2 regions of the Leisingera sp. ABM4_060 genome follow, and region 2 is predicted to be linked to the other one. Evidence: riboswitches for the same ligand, from Rfam matches in the RefSeq annotation. Region 2 holds a riboswitch; the other holds the start of a gene.
What was found. Region 2 has a riboswitch for cobalamin ahead of ACXAEH_RS19250 (hypothetical protein). Riboswitches for the same ligand answer to the same signal wherever they lie in the genome.
Positions count from the first base shown of each region.

Region 1 (3,274 bases), 130 kb from region 2:
TCAGCACGGTAACATTGCTTTTCGAAAGTATCAAAGAATTCAAGTCGGAGGAAAGTTCGGCGCGTTTGCAATGACAGATAACGGAGATACAGGCTTCGTATCGAAACGGGATACGGAAATCGAAGCTACAACTGGTGCATTAAAGTATTGCAATCTCGGTGTCGAAAACAACGCAAAGGTAAACTCAGCTTTCTTTTTCAATAACGTCTTGGATGAGAAGGGCAACAAGTGCCGCGTGATCCACGTAACCCGGCCCTAGCTACTGCCGCCACCTGACCCGGCGGAATTTCGCACTAGTTCATCCCTGAGGGACGTCTCGATAAGGGCGCCCTGGTGTAGGGTGGAGAGTGAAATGAAACCTGTTGTGTTACTGATCGGAAAGCTGCCGCATGTGATCGGCAATGTGGCTGAACAGCTGGATCACCTGCCGATTCAATGGCTTGGCGCGCATGACCAGCCGGAAGTGGTGCGCCAGCTGGAAAACGAGCCGCGTATCGAATGCGTGATCATGGGGGCCGGACTGGATGACCAGACCCGCGGCGACCTCATTGGCATCATCGCCGCGATCCGGCCTGATGTCTGCATCCACCTGAAGGACCGCAGCTCCGGCCCCGAAGGGCTGGTGCCCTTTGTCGAGCAGGTGGTGCAGATGCGGGTGCTGCCGCAGCCGCAGCGCGCCGCAGCGATGGTCTGAGGCCCCGGCCCCGCGGCCAGCTGCGGGAAACGGCCCGGCCCGGCGGCGGCGGCCTGTGCCGCCAGATCACTCAAATGCAATCTTTAATCCCGCATCAACCCTTTTGCGCGATGCTGCGGGGCAAAGCATATTGAGTCTCATCTTTGCCGGAACAGGGCCCTCGCAGCACATGAACAGACGAAACGCCAAGGCAGATCTTCCCGAAGGCTCCGAAAGCCCGCTGAATGCGGCGGTGGCGGGGCGTGACAAATCCACCCTCGAAATGGTTGCCGATGCGGTGCAGCACAATCAGACGGTGCTGGCCTACCAGCCCGTCATGCAGGCGATGGCGCCGCATGGCGTCGCCTTTTACGAGGGTTACATCCGGGTGCTGGATCCAACCGGCCGGGTGATCCCCGCCCGCGAATTCATGCATGTGGTCGAGGACAAGGAAATCGGCCGCGAGATGGACTGCCTGGCGCTGCAGCACGGGCTGCGGGCACTGGACAAATTCCCGAACATCCGCCTCTCCATCAACATGTCGGCGCGCTCCATCGGCTACCAGCGCTGGACCCAGGTGCTGGAGCGTTTTCTGAAACGCGACGCCAACCTGGGCGAACGGCTGGTGCTGGAAATCACCGAAGCCTCGGCCATGGCCGCGCCTGAGCTTGTGACCGATTTCATGGGCCGGATGCAGCAGCACGGCATTGCCTTTGCGCTGGACAGCTTCGGTGCCGCCTCCACCTCGATCGGCAGTTTCCGCCAGTTCTTCTTTGATGCGGTCAAGATCGACGGCCAGTTCGTGCGCGGCATCAGCGGCAATTTCGACAATCAGGCCGTGGTGCGCGCGCTGATCGGCATTGCCAAGCAGTTCGACATGTTTGTGGTGGCGGAATCGGTGGAAAGCCAGGAAGACGCCGAATTCCTGGTCGCCAATGGCGTCGATTGCCTGCAGGGCTACCTGTTCGGCGCCCCCTCGGTCTCGCCGCCCTGGGTCGAAGACATGAAGCAGCGCCAAGAGACCGGCTGACAGCCCCGCCAACCCTGGCGGTGCGCAGCGGATCAAACGCCCGCCCCTCCCCGGGGTCCCGGCGGCGGCCTGCGCCGCTGCGCGGCTCCTGCATACTCCGGTTGCGGCAGCAGCCGCCGGCCGCCCGTTCCCGCCGCCTTTGACCGCAACAGGCTTCTTGACAGAACGGCGCCGGTTTGCCTAAGTCCTGCCATTCTGGTCCGGCTGGGAGACCACCCGGGTAAAAGGGAACACGGTGCGGTGTAGCCAACAGGCGCCAAATCCGTGACTGCCCCCGCAACTGTGAGCGGAGAGCAATGCTGCGATATGCCACTGCCCCAAGGGGCGGGAAGGCGCAGCAAAGCCTCGACCCGCGAGTCAGGAGACCTGCCAGGATGATCACCCTGTCCGGGTGCGGGGCGCGCTGGGGACAACGGACTTCCGTAGTGGTGGCATTTTCACCGTCTGCGGAGGCCATGCCTTCCAAAGACCGACATTTGAACACGCTGCCCGGCACGGGCGGCAGCTTGGCCTGTGCGTATCCCCGCAGGCCGGGAGGAATGGACTATGCGCAAGGCAAGCTTGCCCCTGGCTGCAGCACTGGCAGCCGCCCCCGCAATCGCAACCGCCCAGGAGGAAGACGTTCTGCTGCTGGATGAGATTATCATCTCCGGCGGCCTGACGCCTGTTGAAGCTCAGAAATACGGCCGGTCCGCGTCTGTTGTGACCAGCGGGGAAATTGAAAAACGCGGCATCACCACCGTTCAAGACGCACTTCGATCGGTTCCCGGTGTCATGATCAACGGCTCCGGCGACAGTTTCACCCAGGTCCGCATCCGCGGCGGCGAAGCCAATCACACTCTGATTCTGATCGACGGCATTGAAGCCACCGGCGGCGACCGCGAGTACATCCTGTCCGGCCTGGACACCGCCAATATCGAACGCATCGAGGTTCTGCGCGGCCCGCAGTCGGTGTTCTACGGCTCCAACGCCTCCAACGGCGTGATCAACATCATCACCAAGACGGGCGGTATAGGCACCGAATACGGCGGCAGCGCCGAGGCCGGTTCGGACGGCTACCGGGCCTCTGCACGGGTTTCCACCCGCACCGAGCGCGGCGGCATCACCTTCAGCCTCGCCCATGACAACGACGACGGCTATGACAGCTCCGGCGACGGCGGCGAAGAGGACGGCATCCGCCGCAACACCGCCCAGCTGAAGGGCGACTATCTGGTCACCGACCGGCTAAAGCTTGGCTTCAATTTCCGCACCTCTGATGAACACTATGACAACGACAGCACGACGGATAATGCTACGGTTCCGGCGGGGTATGTGGTGGATGATACCGCACCTTTCAGCGACCGGGAGGAGCAGCAGGCCCAAGTCTACGCCGAATTCGATTCTTTGGGCGGACGTATCAAGCAGCGGCTGTCTTTTGAGCGCACGGATTTCGCCCAGTCCTTCAGCGGCTTCGCCCCTACTGAAACCCAGACGGAAGCTGCCAAATACCTTCTCAGCTTCGGCCTCGGCGGGCAGCGGGCAGACGAAGCGGACCACCTGCTGAATGTTCTGGCAGAATGGGAAGAAGACAG
Region 1 covers NZ_JBSWTX010000001.1:4,106,574-4,109,847, reverse strand. Annotated here, with positions in the region: gene ACXAEH_RS19930 (hypothetical protein) at 1-259, shown strand, start outside; gene ACXAEH_RS19925 (hypothetical protein) at 353-694, shown strand; gene ACXAEH_RS19920 (EAL domain-containing protein) at 864-1,703, shown strand; cobalamin riboswitch at 1,883-2,091, shown strand; gene ACXAEH_RS19915 (TonB-dependent receptor plug domain-containing protein) at 2,250-3,274, shown strand, end outside.
Region 1: another riboswitch for cobalamin. It lies ahead of ACXAEH_RS19915 (TonB-dependent receptor plug domain-containing protein); the one in region 2 lies ahead of ACXAEH_RS19250 (hypothetical protein).

Region 2 (3,274 bases):
GTTTCTCGTGCCGGATTCGGTTTGCGGGTGTCCCGCGTTCCGCGCAGGGTATTGAAGCGCAGCCCGTTCGTCCACCGCAGAAGGCGGCATTCCGGGGGCTGCAAAAGCGCTTTGGCTTTCTGCGGTTAGCAGCTAGGCTGCGGGCAGGGGGAAATGCGGGGGAAGTGCAGGGGCGCAGCGTCCGGGGAGGCGGTATGCAAACTGAAGACACTTCAAAGCCTGCCATGCAGGAAACTGCGGCGCAGGCCGGGCTGACCATCCACGCGCTGTCCGCGGGCGGCGGCATTCTGGCGCTGTGCCGGCTGCCGGGCGGTGCGGGCGACTACCGCAGCGACCTGATCCAGATCTATCAGTGGAAACCGGGGCTGGTGATTTCGATGACCACAGAAGCCGAGCACGTGGCCGCCGGCGCACCGCGGCTGGGGGTTGATCTCCAAAGCATGGCCTGCCGCTGGCTGCATCTGCCGGTGCCGGATTTCCAGGTGCCGCCGCCCGCGGTGAACGCGAAATGGGCCGCCGCCAGCCGCTCGGCCCGGCAGGCGCTGGGCGGCGGCGGCCGGGTGCTGGTGCATTGCAAGGGCGGCTGCGGGCGCTCCGGCATGGCGGTGCTGCGGCTGATGATCGACTGCGGTGAAGATCCGGCGCAAGCACTGGCACGGCTGCGGGCCGTGCGGCCCTGCGCAGTAGAGACGGATGCGCAGCTGGACTGGGCCTGTGCCGGTGCGCGGCCTGCCGGCCTGTGACCCGCGCCGCGGCATGAACGGGACCTCTAGTCGAAGCTCAGGTCAAACCCGTCTCCGGCAATAAAAGGCGCCCGGAAATTCTCGCCGTGGAAATAATAAAGCCCCTGCGCCGCATCCTTGAGGATGGCATAGCAGCCCCATTCCGGTGTGTTCCACAACCCGGACCAGCTGGAGCAATACTGGCCGTCTTCGATCTTGTAGCGTGCTTCCGAAGGGGCAGCGTCGCCCTGCTTGATCCAGAGCGTCAGCCCGGATTGCGAGAAATACTGGCGGGTACGGCTCTCGAAATGCAGCCCTTCGATGGTCTTCCCGGTCAGCAGTTCTTTGATCTCATTGCTGGTCAGCGGCTGTTCGGCGGCGGAAACTGCCGCCGCGCAGGCAAGAACGGCAGCAGCAGCGGGCAGAAAGGTCCTAATCATCGGCAATCCCCGTGTTCAAAGTCTGAATAGCGGGAATTGCCTAGAGCTGATCCTGCGGACGGGCCAGCCCGGCGCAGAACACAATGCCGTCAGCCGGATGAGAAGGCGCCCGCAGAAACCGGTGCCGGCGCCTGGGTCGCGCGTTACAGCGCCAGCATCTGCTCCGCCCGCCGCGCCTCCGCCGTTTTCGGCAGCGCCTCCATCAGCGCGCAGGGGCGGGCGTCCAGTTTCGAGGCAGCAAAGCCGGTGCCATCGCGGCTGAGGATCGCATCGGCAAACCGGTCCAGCCCCTCACGCGGCGCGTCCTCGCCGACGCCGCAGTAAAGCCGGATCCGGTCATGGCTGGCTACGAACTGCGCCGGGCAGTTGCGCGGGCAGCCGTCCAGCGCGGTGGTGCCGGTGATTTCGAAATCTTCCTGGGTCAGCGGCTTGGCCTTGGTCATCGCCTCGGCCAGCTTGGCGATCATCCGCTCCGCCGCGGGGCAGGGCCGCCCCAGGTATTTGCAATCCGTTGCCGCATAGAAATGCGTCTGGTCGGTCCACATCATAATTGCGCCCTCCGCGCGTGGTGCGGGGAGCCTGCAGGACAAGAGACCGGATGAAATAGCGGGAGCCCCGCAGTGCCATCAGACCCTGTCCGGACACCCCGCCCGGGTTCGAGTTTCACATCCGATGGCAGGTCTCCTGACTTGCGGGTCGTCGCTTTCCCGATCCTTCCCGGCCTTATCAAGGCCAGTGGCTCTATCGGGGTCGCTCGCCGCTTACAGTTGCGGGGGCAGTCTCGGAATTGACCCGCTTGCGCAGGCCGCACCGTGTTCCCTATTCATCCCGGACACAAGATTTTGTGGCTCGGGAACCATCGCCACAAGCGGTAGCGGCTGGATCCCTGAGTTGTCAATCGTTTTTCTGCACCTGCATTGGGTTTGGCTGGGGCAGGTGAAGCTGCAGGTGCAGCCCGCGGATCACATCCGAATCGCGCCGCACCCGGGCCAGCTGCCAGCCGCCCTGCAGCAGGATATAGAAGGTCTCCGCCGCCGCGCGGGCCTCTTCCTCCACCAGGCCCAGGCGCCGCGCATGCGCCGCGGTGGCGCTGATCCAGCCCTCGAACAGCAGGGCGGCGTGCTGGTGGAAGGCCTCGTTCTCCGGCCCTTCGAACAGCGTCGCCGAGACCGGGCAGCCGCTCCATTTTCCCTGCATGTCAAACAGCTTGGCCAGCTTGTAGCAGACCGTCTTGGCGCCTTCCTGAAAACTGGGGGCAGGAGTGAAAGAGGCATCGATCAGCTGCAGCATCTGCTCTGACGCCCAATTGGCAGCCGCCAGCGCCAGGTCGGATTTGCCGTTAGGGAAATGGTGGTAGAGCGAACCCTTGGGCGCCCCGGCTTCGGTCAGAAGCTCGGCCAGCCCGGTGCCGCTGTAGCCTTTGTTGCGGAACAGGCTGGCGGCGGCCAGAATCAGCCGCTCGCGGGTTGGCAGGGGCTGGGCCGGAGCGGGTCCGGCTGTCGTCACGTCATCCATGGCGGTAGCTTGACAGCAATAGACCGGTTGGTCCAGTGATGTTGCTGGACCGATTGGTCTAGGAGGCGGCAATGCTGGACAGCAATGCAGATCAGACAGCGGCAGTGCGGGAGCAGGAGCTGCGGTTTCCCTCCGGGGACACCGTGCTGGCAGGGCGGCTTTACCAGCCGGCCGGGCAGCCGCGGACTGCTGTGGTGCTGAACGGGGCAACCGGGGTGCCGCAGCGCTTTTACCGGCATTTCGCACGCTGGCTGGCGGCAGAGCGGCAGATCGCCTGCCTGACCTACGACTACCGGGATTTCGCAGCTTCGGCGCAGGGGCATCCGCGCCGGTCCGCTGCCACCATGGCGGACTGGGCGCTGGCGGATCAGCCTGCCGCCCGGGCAGAAATGCGGCGGCACCATGCGGGGGTGCCGCTGTGGATCATTGGCCATTCGCTGGGGGCAATGCTGATGCCCCTGCAGGACGGCCTTGAAGACGTCGCCCGCATGATCGTGGTTGCGGGCGGCTTGGTGCACCACCACGATCACCCCTGGCCCTACCGCGCGCTGGCGCTGGCTTTCTGGTTCGGCCATGTGCCGGTGCTGGTCCGCGCCC
Region 2 covers NZ_JBSWTX010000001.1:3,978,539-3,981,812, forward strand. Annotated here, with positions in the region: gene ACXAEH_RS19240 (protein-tyrosine phosphatase family protein) at 195-743, shown strand; gene ACXAEH_RS19245 (hypothetical protein) at 770-1,162, opposite strand; gene ACXAEH_RS19250 (hypothetical protein) at 1,306-1,710, opposite strand; cobalamin riboswitch at 1,820-2,038, opposite strand; gene ACXAEH_RS19255 (TetR/AcrR family transcriptional regulator) at 2,057-2,677, opposite strand; gene ACXAEH_RS19260 (alpha/beta hydrolase family protein) at 2,749-3,274, shown strand, end outside.